DNA from 3 places in the Bacillus sp. Hm123 genome. Region 3 is predicted to be linked to each of the others. Evidence: riboswitches for the same ligand, from Rfam matches in the RefSeq annotation. Region 3 holds a riboswitch; each other region holds the start of a gene.
What was found. Region 3 has a riboswitch for S-adenosylmethionine ahead of ACSVDJ_RS04760 (Na+/H+ antiporter NhaC family protein). Riboswitches for the same ligand answer to the same signal wherever they lie in the genome.
Positions count from the first base shown of each region.

Region 1 (3,688 bases), 240 kb from region 3:
GTGAATTTATTCCAATAGCAGAAGAAACGGGATTGATTATTCCGCTAGGTTATTTATTATTCGATATAGTTTTGCGAGATTTGCCAAAGCTACAGCAATCTCTACAAAAGCCAGTGAAGATTGGCTTCAATTTGTCTATGAAGCAATTTTTTGATGATCATTTATTTACGAACATTCAAAGTCTATGTAAAAAATATCAGATTGACCCTTCTTTCATTAAGCTTGAAATTACGGAAAGTGTAGCAATTAAAGATCCGGATATTGTCATTTCTCTCATTAAGCAGTTTAAAGACGCCGGGATGGAAGTGGAGCTTGACGATTATGGAACAGGATATTCTAGTCTTCAATATTTGAAAAATCTACCGATTACATCGGTGAAAATTGATAGAAGCTTTATTCAAGACATAACGAATTCCTCCAAAAGTCGAGCGATTGTCGCTGCAACCATTCAAGTCGCTCATGAATTAGGCTTTCACGTCATTGCAGAAGGTGTGGAAACCGCTGAACAAGTGGCATGCCTAAAAGATCTTGAATGCGACTACTTCCAAGGGTATTATTTCGGCAAGCCAGCTCCTCTTGAGAGTGCCTGTCACTCCCCGGTTTTTGTCGAATAAAAGAACTTAAAAAAAGACGGAAGCCACCTGTGAAAGATAGCTTTCGTCTTTTTTAGTGTTGAGCGAATGCTCAGTCTTTTTTGGCAAAAGTACTTGGCATCACAACAGCTATTACTTCTCCTTGCGCACAAACAATATCACCGGCAAATACTTCTGTTTCGACTTTCCATTTCTTCGGATGAATTTCGGTCACTGATCCGACCGCAACTAACGGTACGTCTTGTGGTGTCGGCTTTAAGAAATTGACATTAAGTGAAGCCGTCACAAAACGTGGAGGAGGAGTGCTATCTCCAACTTCATGTCCATTTTTTCGATGTAAAGCTAAAGCAGCTGATCCGGTTCCATGACAATCAATTAATGAGGCGACTAATCCACCGTAGACAAACCCTGGAATTGCCGTATGTTCAGGCCGAGGTGTATAAACCGTTTTCGTTCGTTCGCCATCCCAGCCTGTTCGAAAATGATGCCCCTCTTTATTTAAACGACCACAACCATAACACCAAGCAAAATCATCTGGATAATCATCTTGAATCGACTTAACCACTTGTTCAATCACATTTCTCCCTCCTTTTTCAGAATATTATACCATATACAAGTGCCTGTCACTCCCCGAACTTTGTCGAAGGGGGATTTTTCAGTTTTTTTAAAATTTTGTTGACAGTTTGTTAAGAGCGTGGCATAATCCTAGTTAATCTATGAGATATACAAATTTAATAAATGGTTCTTATCAAGAGCAGGCGGAGGGATGAGCCCGATGAAGCCCGGCAACCGACTCGTTATGAGCACGGTGCTAATTCTCACAACAGATATGTTGACAGATAAGAAGTTGTTTTTTCGGAAACCTCTTCTTATTTGAAGAGGTTTTTTTATTGCATACACATACGGGATTGAAAAAATGTGAGGTGAAAAAAGATGAGTGGAGTCACAGCTGTTTATCAAATCATTGCGGATCAAGCGAGTTTATCGAAAAAAGCAGAAGGCATCGCGCTCGGATTAACAGTTGGTTCTTGGACGGAGTTGCCACTGCTTGAACAGGAGCAACTAAAAAAACATAAGGGCCAGGTTAGAGAGATCAAGGAAATCGGAGAGGACACTTCCGGAAAAACAATAGCGAAAATTCATATTGATTTTCCACGAGCGAATTTTTCAACCGATATTCCTGCAGTATTAACAACAACCTTTGGAAAATTATCATTAGACGGCCAAGTGAAATTAATTGACTTGAAGTTAGACAATGAGCTGTTAGTTGATTTTCCGGGTCCGCGCTTTGGCATTAGCGGTATTCGTGAACAATTGAAAATTTACGATCGCCCATTAATTATGAGCATCTTTAAAGGTGTGATCGGTCGGGATATGGATTACTTGCTCGACCAATTGCGAGAACAGGCACTGGGCGGCGTCGATCTTGTGAAAGATGATGAAATTCTTTTTGACAATGAGCTGACTCCATTTGAAAAAAGAGTGACAGAAGGAAAACAAGTTCTCAATCAAGTATACGAGGAAACAGGACATCACACATTGTATGCGGTCAATTTAACTGGACGCACGTTTGAATTAAGGGAGAAAGCAAGGCGAGCGAAAGAGTTAGGAGCGGACATTCTGTTATTTAACGTTTTCACTTACGGCTTAGATGTGCTACAAAGCTTGCGTGAGGATGATGACATCGCTTTGCCGATTATGGCTCACCCAGCCTTTAGCGGTGCGATCGCTGCTTCAGAAAAGTACGGACTTTCTTACTCTTTGTTGTTAGGTACATTAACAAGACTTGCTGGAGCGGATTTTTCTTTGTTCCCATCGCCTTATGGAAGCGTGGCGCTAGCAAAAGAGAAAGTCCTAAAAGTGAAAGAAGCGTTAACACAGGAGTCTGCTTTAAAACCGACGTTCCCAGTCCCATCAGCAGGTATTCATCCGGGGATTGCGCCACTTCTATTCAATGATTTTGGCAAAGACTGCGTCATTAATGCCGGTGGAGGAGTACACGGACATCCGTTAGGTGCGAAAGGTGGCGGCCGAGCATTTCGGCAAGCGGTGGAAGCGGTGCAAGCAGGGATTCCGTTACCTGAAGCGACAGCTAGCGTTGAATTACAAGAAGCGATTCGATTATGGGGATGGAAGGATGGTACAACATCTTGAAACAGCCAATTATTTTTTGTGACTTTGATGGAACGGTAACGAAAAAAGATAATATTGCGAGCATTATGGCACGTTTTGCTCCTCCTGAATGTGAGAGATTGAAGAATGAGATTCTAGCTCAGAAGATAAGTATTCAAGAAGGAGTCGGCCAAATGTTTGTGTTATTGCCTTCTTCTTTACAGCAAGACATTATCGACTTTGTGTTGGAGACGGCGGAAATTAGAGAGGGGTTTGCTGATTTCGTTCGCTATGCCAAACAACAAGGCATCCCACTTTATATCGTCAGTGGTGGCATTGATTTTTTCGTCAAGCCGATGTTAGAGTCTTTTGATTCGATTGCCGGCGTATATTGCAATGAAGCAGATTTTAGAGGAGAGGTGATTCAGATTCAATGGCCTCATCGGTGTGATGATCAGTGTCCGAATCAAAATTGCGGCTGCTGCAAGCCAACGATTATTCGCCAACTAGCCAATGCTGACGTACATACAATTGTCATCGGCGATTCAGTCACCGACTTGCAAGCGGCTAAAGTGGCTGATACGGTCATTGCGAGAGACTATTTATCGGAAAAATGTACGGCGCTTTCGATCCCGTTTCAATCGTTTGAAACGTTCTATGACTGTATTGAAGTGTTAGAAAATTTGCAAGGAGTGGGGAAAAAATGAGTGTATTCGTGGCCCGCACTTATGAGCTAAGCGAAATTAAAGAGGAATTGGCCGCTCGTGACTGGTTTATGGGAACGAGCGGGAATTTAGCCATTAAGGTTCAAGACGACCCCATCCAATTTCTCGTCACCGCTAGCGGCAAAGATAAGCGCAAAAAAACGAGTGAAGATTTCTTACTTGTCGATGGAGAAGGGAATCCCGTCGGAGAGACGAATTTGAAGCCGTCAGCGGAAACACTTTTACACTGTGAAATTTACCGCCGAACGAAGGCTGGCT
Region 1 covers NZ_CM200277.1:662,812-666,499, forward strand. The annotation lists gene ACSVDJ_RS03530 (putative bifunctional diguanylate cyclase/phosphodiesterase) at 1-614, shown strand, start outside; gene ACSVDJ_RS03535 (PaaI family thioesterase) at 685-1,170, opposite strand; SAM riboswitch class I at 1,336-1,439, shown strand; gene ACSVDJ_RS03540 (2,3-diketo-5-methylthiopentyl-1-phosphate enolase) at 1,527-2,747, shown strand; gene ACSVDJ_RS03545 (2-hydroxy-3-keto-5-methylthiopentenyl-1-phosphate phosphatase) at 2,723-3,412, shown strand; gene ACSVDJ_RS03550 (methylthioribulose 1-phosphate dehydratase) at 3,409-3,688, shown strand, end outside.
Region 1: another riboswitch for S-adenosylmethionine. It lies ahead of ACSVDJ_RS03540 (2,3-diketo-5-methylthiopentyl-1-phosphate enolase); the one in region 3 lies ahead of ACSVDJ_RS04760 (Na+/H+ antiporter NhaC family protein).

Region 2 (3,688 bases), 1.7 Mb from region 3:
TTTCATACGGCTTCCAACGCCGTATTCTCCACCAGTCCAGCCAGTGTTGACTAAGAAGACTTGAGCGTTATGTTCGTCGATTTTCTTACCTAGCATTTCCGCATAGCGAGTAGCTTCTAATGGTAGGAAAGGAGAACCGAAACATGTTGAGAATGTTGCTTCCGGAGAAGTGATTCCGCGCTCTGTTCCTGCAAGCTTAGATGTGTAACCGCTTAGGAAGTGGTACATTGCTTGCTCTTTCGTTAATTTACTGATTGGAGGTAAAACTCCGAATGCATCAGCTGTTAAGAAAATAATTGTATTTGGATGGCCAGCTACGCTTGGATCAACGATGTTGTCAATCGCTTGTAATGGGTAAGCGGCACGTGTATTTTCTGTTAAAGAGTTATCGTTGTAATCAGGAAGGCGAGTGTCCTCGTCTAATACAACATTTTCTAATACAGAACCGAAACGGATCGCATCGAAAATTTGTGGTTCTTTTTCGCGAGAAAGACCGATACATTTCGCATAGCATCCACCTTCAACATTAAAGACGCCGTTTGCAGACCAGCCGTGCTCATCATCACCGATTAAACGACGGTTCGGATCAGCGGATAATGTTGTTTTACCTGTTCCAGAAAGACCGAAGAATAAAGCAACGTCACCTTCGTAGCCAACGTTTGCTGAGCAGTGCATAGGGAACACATCATTTTCAGGAAGAAGGTAGTTCATGATAGAGAAGATGGACTTCTTCATTTCACCTGCGTATTCTGTTCCACCGATTAACACGATACGGCGCTCGAACGAAACGATAATGAATGTTTCAGATTGTGTGCCATCCACTGCTGGATCTGCTTTAAAGTTCGGAGCAGAGACGATTGTGAAGCCCGCTTGATGGTCTTTCAACTCTTCTGCTGTTGGGCGGATGAATAATTGATGAGCAAATAGGTTATGCCAAGCGTATTCATTGATGACTTGGATTGGAAGGCGATGAGTCGTATCCGCTCCTGCAAATCCTTTAAAAACAAAAAGTTCATCTTTTTGTTTTAAATGATCGACTACTTTTGTGTATAATTGATCAAAGACTTCTTCGGAAATCGGTTGGTTAACTGAACCCCAATCGATCTTATCCTTCACAGAAGCTTCTTCAACGATAAATTTATCTTTAGGAGAACGTCCTGTATATTTGCCTGTTTCTGCACGTACAGCACCTGACGCAGTTAACACGCCCTCTTTGCGAGTAAGTACCTTTTCAACAAGCGTAGGTACAGAAGGTTGCATTGTTATATTTGAACCGTTTAGAAGTTCCACAATTTTGCTTGAAACGCTTACAGAGTTCATAAATTAATAACCATCCTTTATAAAAATTTGAAATGTATTTATCTACTCGTTTACTCACAAAACAGTATAGCACATTTGAATGAATAGTCTATACTATATAGCTAATTTTTTTCGTGAATTTCATTTTTTATTTTTCCCCAAAATTTTTTTATAAATATAAATATGAAAGAAGGCGGAAAAAGGCAGATGAGCGGATAAAAATATGATTGACATTATCCATCGAATTTCGTAAGATTTATCTTTGAACGGATACTCTTATCCTGAGCTGGCGGAGGGACAGGCCCGATGAAGCCCGGCAACCTGTTTAAATAGGTATATTACCTATTTAAGACGAAGGTGCTTAAACCTGTGCAAGGTCCAAACCTTGGGCGATAAGAGTGAAAGGCCTATGTTGAATCAACCAACCTTTCCTCTCTTTATGAATTGGAGAGGTTTTTTTATTTTTAAAAGGATAAACTTAGGGAAATGAGTACCGTGAAAATAAAGATCAATTTTGATCCGTTTAAGGAGGAAGTTTCATGACAAAAAAGCGTCGTCTTTTTACTTCAGAGTCAGTAACTGAAGGCCATCCAGATAAGATTTGCGATCAGATTTCTGATGCAATTCTGGATGAAATTTTATCACAGGATCCTAATGCTCGTGTAGCTGCGGAAACTTCTGTAACAACCGGCCTTGTATTAGTAGCGGGGGAAATTACAACATCTTCTTATGTAGATATTAATAAACTTGTTCGCGAAACAATCAAAGAGATCGGCTATGACCGTGCGAAATATGGTTTCGATGCCGATACATGTGGCGTGTTGACTTCTATCGATGAGCAATCTGTAGATATCGCAGCAGGTGTCGACCAAGCTCTTGAAGCACGTGAAGGACAAATGAGCGAGGAAGAAATTGAAGCGATCGGTGCAGGTGACCAAGGTCTAATGTTCGGTTTTGCTTGTAATGAAACAGAAGAGTTAATGCCGCTTCCAATTGCTGTAGCGCATAAATTATCTCGTCGTTTAACAGAAGTACGCAAAGATGAAACACTTGATTATTTGCGTCCGGATGGAAAAACGCAAGTAACAGTAGAATATGATGAAAATGACAAGCCAGTTCGCATTGACACGATCGTTATTTCTACGCAACATCACCCAGAAGTCACGCTTGAGCAAATTCAACGTGACATTCGTGAACAAGTCATTAATCCGGTAGTCCCTGTTGAGTTAATTGATGCAGAAACGAAATTCTTCATCAACCCAACTGGCCGTTTCGTCATCGGTGGTCCTCAAGGGGATGCTGGTTTAACAGGTCGTAAAATTATCGTTGATACGTATGGCGGTTACGCTCGTCATGGCGGCGGTGCTTTCTCTGGTAAGGATCCGACAAAAGTAGACCGTTCTGCGGCATACGCAGCTCGTTATGTAGCGAAAAACATCGTTGCATCTGGTCTTGCGGATAAATGTGAAGTACAGCTTGCTTATGCGATTGGTGTTGCTCAGCCTGTTTCTATCGCGGTTGATACGTTCGGTACGGGCCAAGTATCTGAAGATGTATTAGTAGAGCTTGTTCGCTCGAACTTTGATCTTCGTCCAGCAGGAATCATTAAAATGTTAGATCTTCGTCGTCCGATTTACAAACAAACAGCAGCTTATGGTCATTTCGGCCGTACAGACATTGAACTTCCTTGGGAACAAACAGATAAAGCAGACGCTTTAAAACAACAAGCAAATAACTAATAAAAGTAAGCCTTCCTTTGTTGGGAAGGCTTGTTTTTATTTTTTCTGTATACTTTTATAATATTGAGCTTTCTCAGCGTATTCACGCACGATGCGCTCCATATCTTTCCGATCGTCCTCATTAATTTCTCTAATGACTTTAGCCGGTCGTCCAAATGCCATCGTATTCGGTGGAATCACCTTTCCGGGTGGGACGAGGCTCCCTGCACCGATAAATGCCCCCTCGCCGATTTCGGCATTGTCTAAAATAATCGAACCCATACCGATCAATGCTTTTTTTCTAATTTTACAGCTGTGAAGAATGACTTGATGACCAACAGTCACTTCATCTTCAATAATTAGCGGATTATTTGGACTTTGATGTAAAACCGAGTTGTCTTGAATATTCGTTTTATTGCCAATAATAGTAGGTGCGACATCACCGCGGATGACTGTATTAAACCAAACACTTGATTCTTCTCCGATTGTTACATCACCAGAAATAGTTACGTAGTCGGCGATATAAGCGGAATCTGCGATGGTCGGTGTTTTTTCTTTATATGGATAAATCATGAACACAAGCCCCTTTCTGACTATTAACAAATTTGAAATACTTGCTTTTCATTTTATCTAAAAGATAAACATTTGTATAATAAAGAAAAAGAAATTTT
Region 2 covers NZ_CM200277.1:2,653,765-2,657,452, reverse strand. The annotation lists gene pckA (phosphoenolpyruvate carboxykinase (ATP)) at 1-1,320, opposite strand, end outside; SAM riboswitch class I at 1,573-1,698, shown strand; gene metK (methionine adenosyltransferase) at 1,839-3,038, shown strand; gene ACSVDJ_RS13775 (gamma carbonic anhydrase) at 3,075-3,590, opposite strand.
Region 2: another riboswitch for S-adenosylmethionine. It lies ahead of metK (methionine adenosyltransferase); the one in region 3 lies ahead of ACSVDJ_RS04760 (Na+/H+ antiporter NhaC family protein).

Region 3 (3,688 bases):
ACAGGCAATCAAACCGGCGCGCTGTTAATGGATTACATTCTGTCACAAAAGAAGGAAAAGGGGCAACTTCCGGAAAACGGTCGTGTGTTCAAAACGATTGTGACATCGGAGCTAGGTCGAATCGTCGCTGAATCGTATGGTGTTTCTTGTGAAGATGTACTAACCGGCTTTAAATTTATCGGAGAAAAAATTGAAGCGTATCAACAAACGGGGGAATATCAATTTTTATTTGGCTATGAAGAAAGCTACGGTTATTTAGTGGCAGATTTCGCTCGCGATAAAGATGCGATTCAAGCGGCGATTTTGGCAGTAGAAGCTTGTGCTTACTATAAACAACAAGGAAAAACATTATATGAAGTCTTGCTTGACCTTTATCGTCGTCACGGCTATTATCGTGAAGGGTTAACATCCCTTACGCTAAAAGGGATTGAAGGAGCGAACAAAATCGAGGCGATCTTATCGTCATTCCGCGAACAGCCACCGAAAGAACTCGCTGGCAGGGCTGTTAGAATTGTAGAGGATTATCTAACGAGTGAGCGGACTGATGGACAAACAGGGGAGACATCTGCGATTGAATTGCCGGCTTCCAATGTGTTGAAATATTTCTTAGATGATCAAACGTGGGTATGTATGCGACCTTCTGGAACAGAACCGAAAGTGAAGTTTTATTTCGGCGTCGTTAGCGAATCGTTAGAGAGCAGCGACCTCAAGCTTCAAGAAGTCGAGCGAAAGGTTATGGAACACATTCATCAAATGATATAATAATAAGGCGGCTTTCTTCGGAAAACCGCCTTTCTGGTGGAATTCTTTACGTGTTCAGCGAATTGGCGTGCTCGATATAGTGGAACAATGTATAAAACGTTTGCTCCACTGCAGAATAAGAATTAGGGAACCGACGAGCATGGAGGAAATGCTCAATTTTTTTTGAAAGCAAATGGTCATTCGTTCTAACCATTAAAATTAATAAATTGTTCCAATCGGACCGATGGACATAATAGAGAGCCCGGTCGTAATCCGTATATTCCATAGGCAGTCCCTCCTTTAAGAGGAATTGATTATAGTATATGTCGGTGCGGCGAAAGTTCTCTCTGCAAATAATGGGTAGGCTGTCATGATGAAAAAAAGCTTGCTGATTAGCAGGAACAATGTATAATAGTCGGAGTGGGCTACACTCAAAAAAAGTAATTTCCAAATGGAAAGTTCGTAAGTTTTTGACAATAACATATGGAACAATTCTTATCAAGAGAGACTGAGGGACTGGCCCTAAGACGTCTCGGCAGCGGACTCTAAATAGAGTGCTGTGCCAAATCCAGCAAGTAGATGCTTGAAAGATAAGAAGGGTGTTTTTTACATTGAGACCTCTTCTTGCTGACAGAAAGGTCTTTTATTTTTGCGATTTTATGGAAGGAGTGGAGGAGTTGAGTGAAAAAGCAAACGGTTGGGCGCTGTTTCCGCTGTTGATTTTTTTGTTGATCTTTATTGGAAGTGGTATCGCCACTGGTGATTTTTATAAAATGCCGATTATCGTTGCTCTATTTATTACATCGGCGATTGCGTTAATGATGAATCGAAAAAAAACATTTATGGAGAAAGTGGATATCTTTTCGAAAGGTGCAGGGCATCCAAATATTATGCTAATGGCTTTCATCTTCTTGCTGGCAGGGGCGTTTGCTTCTACAGCGAAAGGAATGGGAGCTGTCGATTCAACCGTTAATTTAGCGCTGTCTATTTTGCCGCAAAATTTATTAATGGTTGGCTTGTTCATTATTGCGTGTTTTATTTCTTTATCGATGGGAACATCTGTCGGAACGATTGTTGCTTTGGCACCTATTGGGGTAGCCATTGCTGATGAAACGGGGATTCCGCTAGCTTTAGCGATGGCAACGATCATTGGTGGATCGATGTTTGGCGACAATTTATCGATCATTTCCGATACAACGATTGCAGCAGTACGTACACAAGGAACAAGAATGGCCGATAAATTTCGAACGAATTTCTTGATCGTCCTTCCAGCGGCGGTGATCACGGCTGTCTTTTTAGGAATGATCACTGCTGGACAGCAAAGTATAGTAATAGCAGAATCATACGAAATCATTAAAATTATTCCGTACGTAGCTGTATTAGTAGCGGCTGTAGCTGGGATGAATGTGCTAGTCGTATTAAGCGGTGGTATTCTTTTGGCGGGAATGATCGGCCTATCGGATGGTAGCTATACATTCTTCTCTTTTATTGAAGCGATATCTGAAGGGATCAGCAGTATGTTGGAAATGGCGATGATTGCCATCATTATTGGTGGAATGATTGAAGTGATTCGTTACAACGGTGGTATCGAATTTATTTTACAATTTGTTATGAAAAGGATTCGCACTAAAAAAGGGGCGGAATTCGGAATTGCTTCCCTTGTTAGCTTAACGAATTTATCAACGGCGAACAACACAATCGCAATTATCGTTGCTGGTCCACTAGCGAAAAATATCGCGGATGAGTATGACATTGACCCGCGGAAATCAGCGAGTATACTCGATGTGTTCTCTTGTTTGATTCAAGGGATGATCCCGTACGGAGCCCAAATGTTAGCAGCGGCCGGACTCGCTAGTATTTCGCCCATTAGCATTATGAGCTATTCGATTTATCCTGTGTTAATCGGGATCAGTGGGATCGTAGCTATACTATTCAATCTTCCTCGTTTAAAAGCGAATAAATAAGCAAAAAGGCTGACTTTAAAATGTGTCAGCCTTTTTCTTGTGGTATGTCTTGCTCTTTTTTTTCATAAGTATTGGTAAAGGAAAAAAGGGGGAGTGAAGATGAATGCGGTAGAGATGAGGAAGCTTCAGTATGCAATTGATGAGATTACCGAAATTGCTTCTGGGTTTGGTCTCGATTTTTACCCGATGAGGTATGAAATTTGTCCGGCAGAAATTATTTATACATTTGGCGCATACGGAATGCCGACAAGATTTTCTCATTGGAGCTTCGGAAAACAGTTTTTTAAAATGAAGCTTCAGTATGATCTTGGGTTGAGCAAAATTTATGAATTAGTAATTAATTCTAATCCATGCTATGCCTTTTTGCTTGATACGAATTCGTTAATTCAAAACAAATTAATTGTTGCCCATGTACTCGCTCATTGTGATTTCTTTAAAAGTAATGTCCGATTTAGTCAAACGAATCGTCATATGGTTGAAAGTATGGCGGCGACAGCTGATCGTATTCACCAATATGAAATCGATTATGGCAAGGAGACGGTTGAACAGTTTTTAGATGCGGTGTTAGCCATTGAAGAGCATATTGATCCGTCTTTAATTCGCCCCCAATTGCCTTGGAAAAATGAAGAAGAGGAAGAAGAGAAAGTAAGGGTCAGTCCCTATGATGATTTATGGTCGTTAGATTCATCAGAAAATAAGGAGAAGCCCGAAAAAAAGTTGAAGAAAAAGCTGCCGCCGCAACCGGAAAAGGATATTATGCTGTTTATTGAGCAATACAGTCGGGAGCTTGAGGATTGGCAGCGTGATATTATGACGATGGTTCGGGAAGAAATGCTTTATTTTTGGCCGCAGTTAGAAACAAAAATTATGAATGAAGGATGGGCGTCGTATTGGCATCAGCGAATTATTCGAGAACTGGACCTTACATCTGGAGAAGCAATTGAATTTGCTAAGCTGAATGCCGGTGTGATTCAGCCATCTCG
Region 3 covers NZ_CM200277.1:906,882-910,569, forward strand. The annotation lists gene ACSVDJ_RS04750 (phospho-sugar mutase) at 1-762, shown strand, start outside; gene ACSVDJ_RS04755 (YhdB family protein) at 809-1,027, opposite strand; SAM riboswitch class I at 1,234-1,338, shown strand; gene ACSVDJ_RS04760 (Na+/H+ antiporter NhaC family protein) at 1,401-2,705, shown strand; gene ACSVDJ_RS04765 (SpoVR family protein) at 2,805-3,688, shown strand, end outside.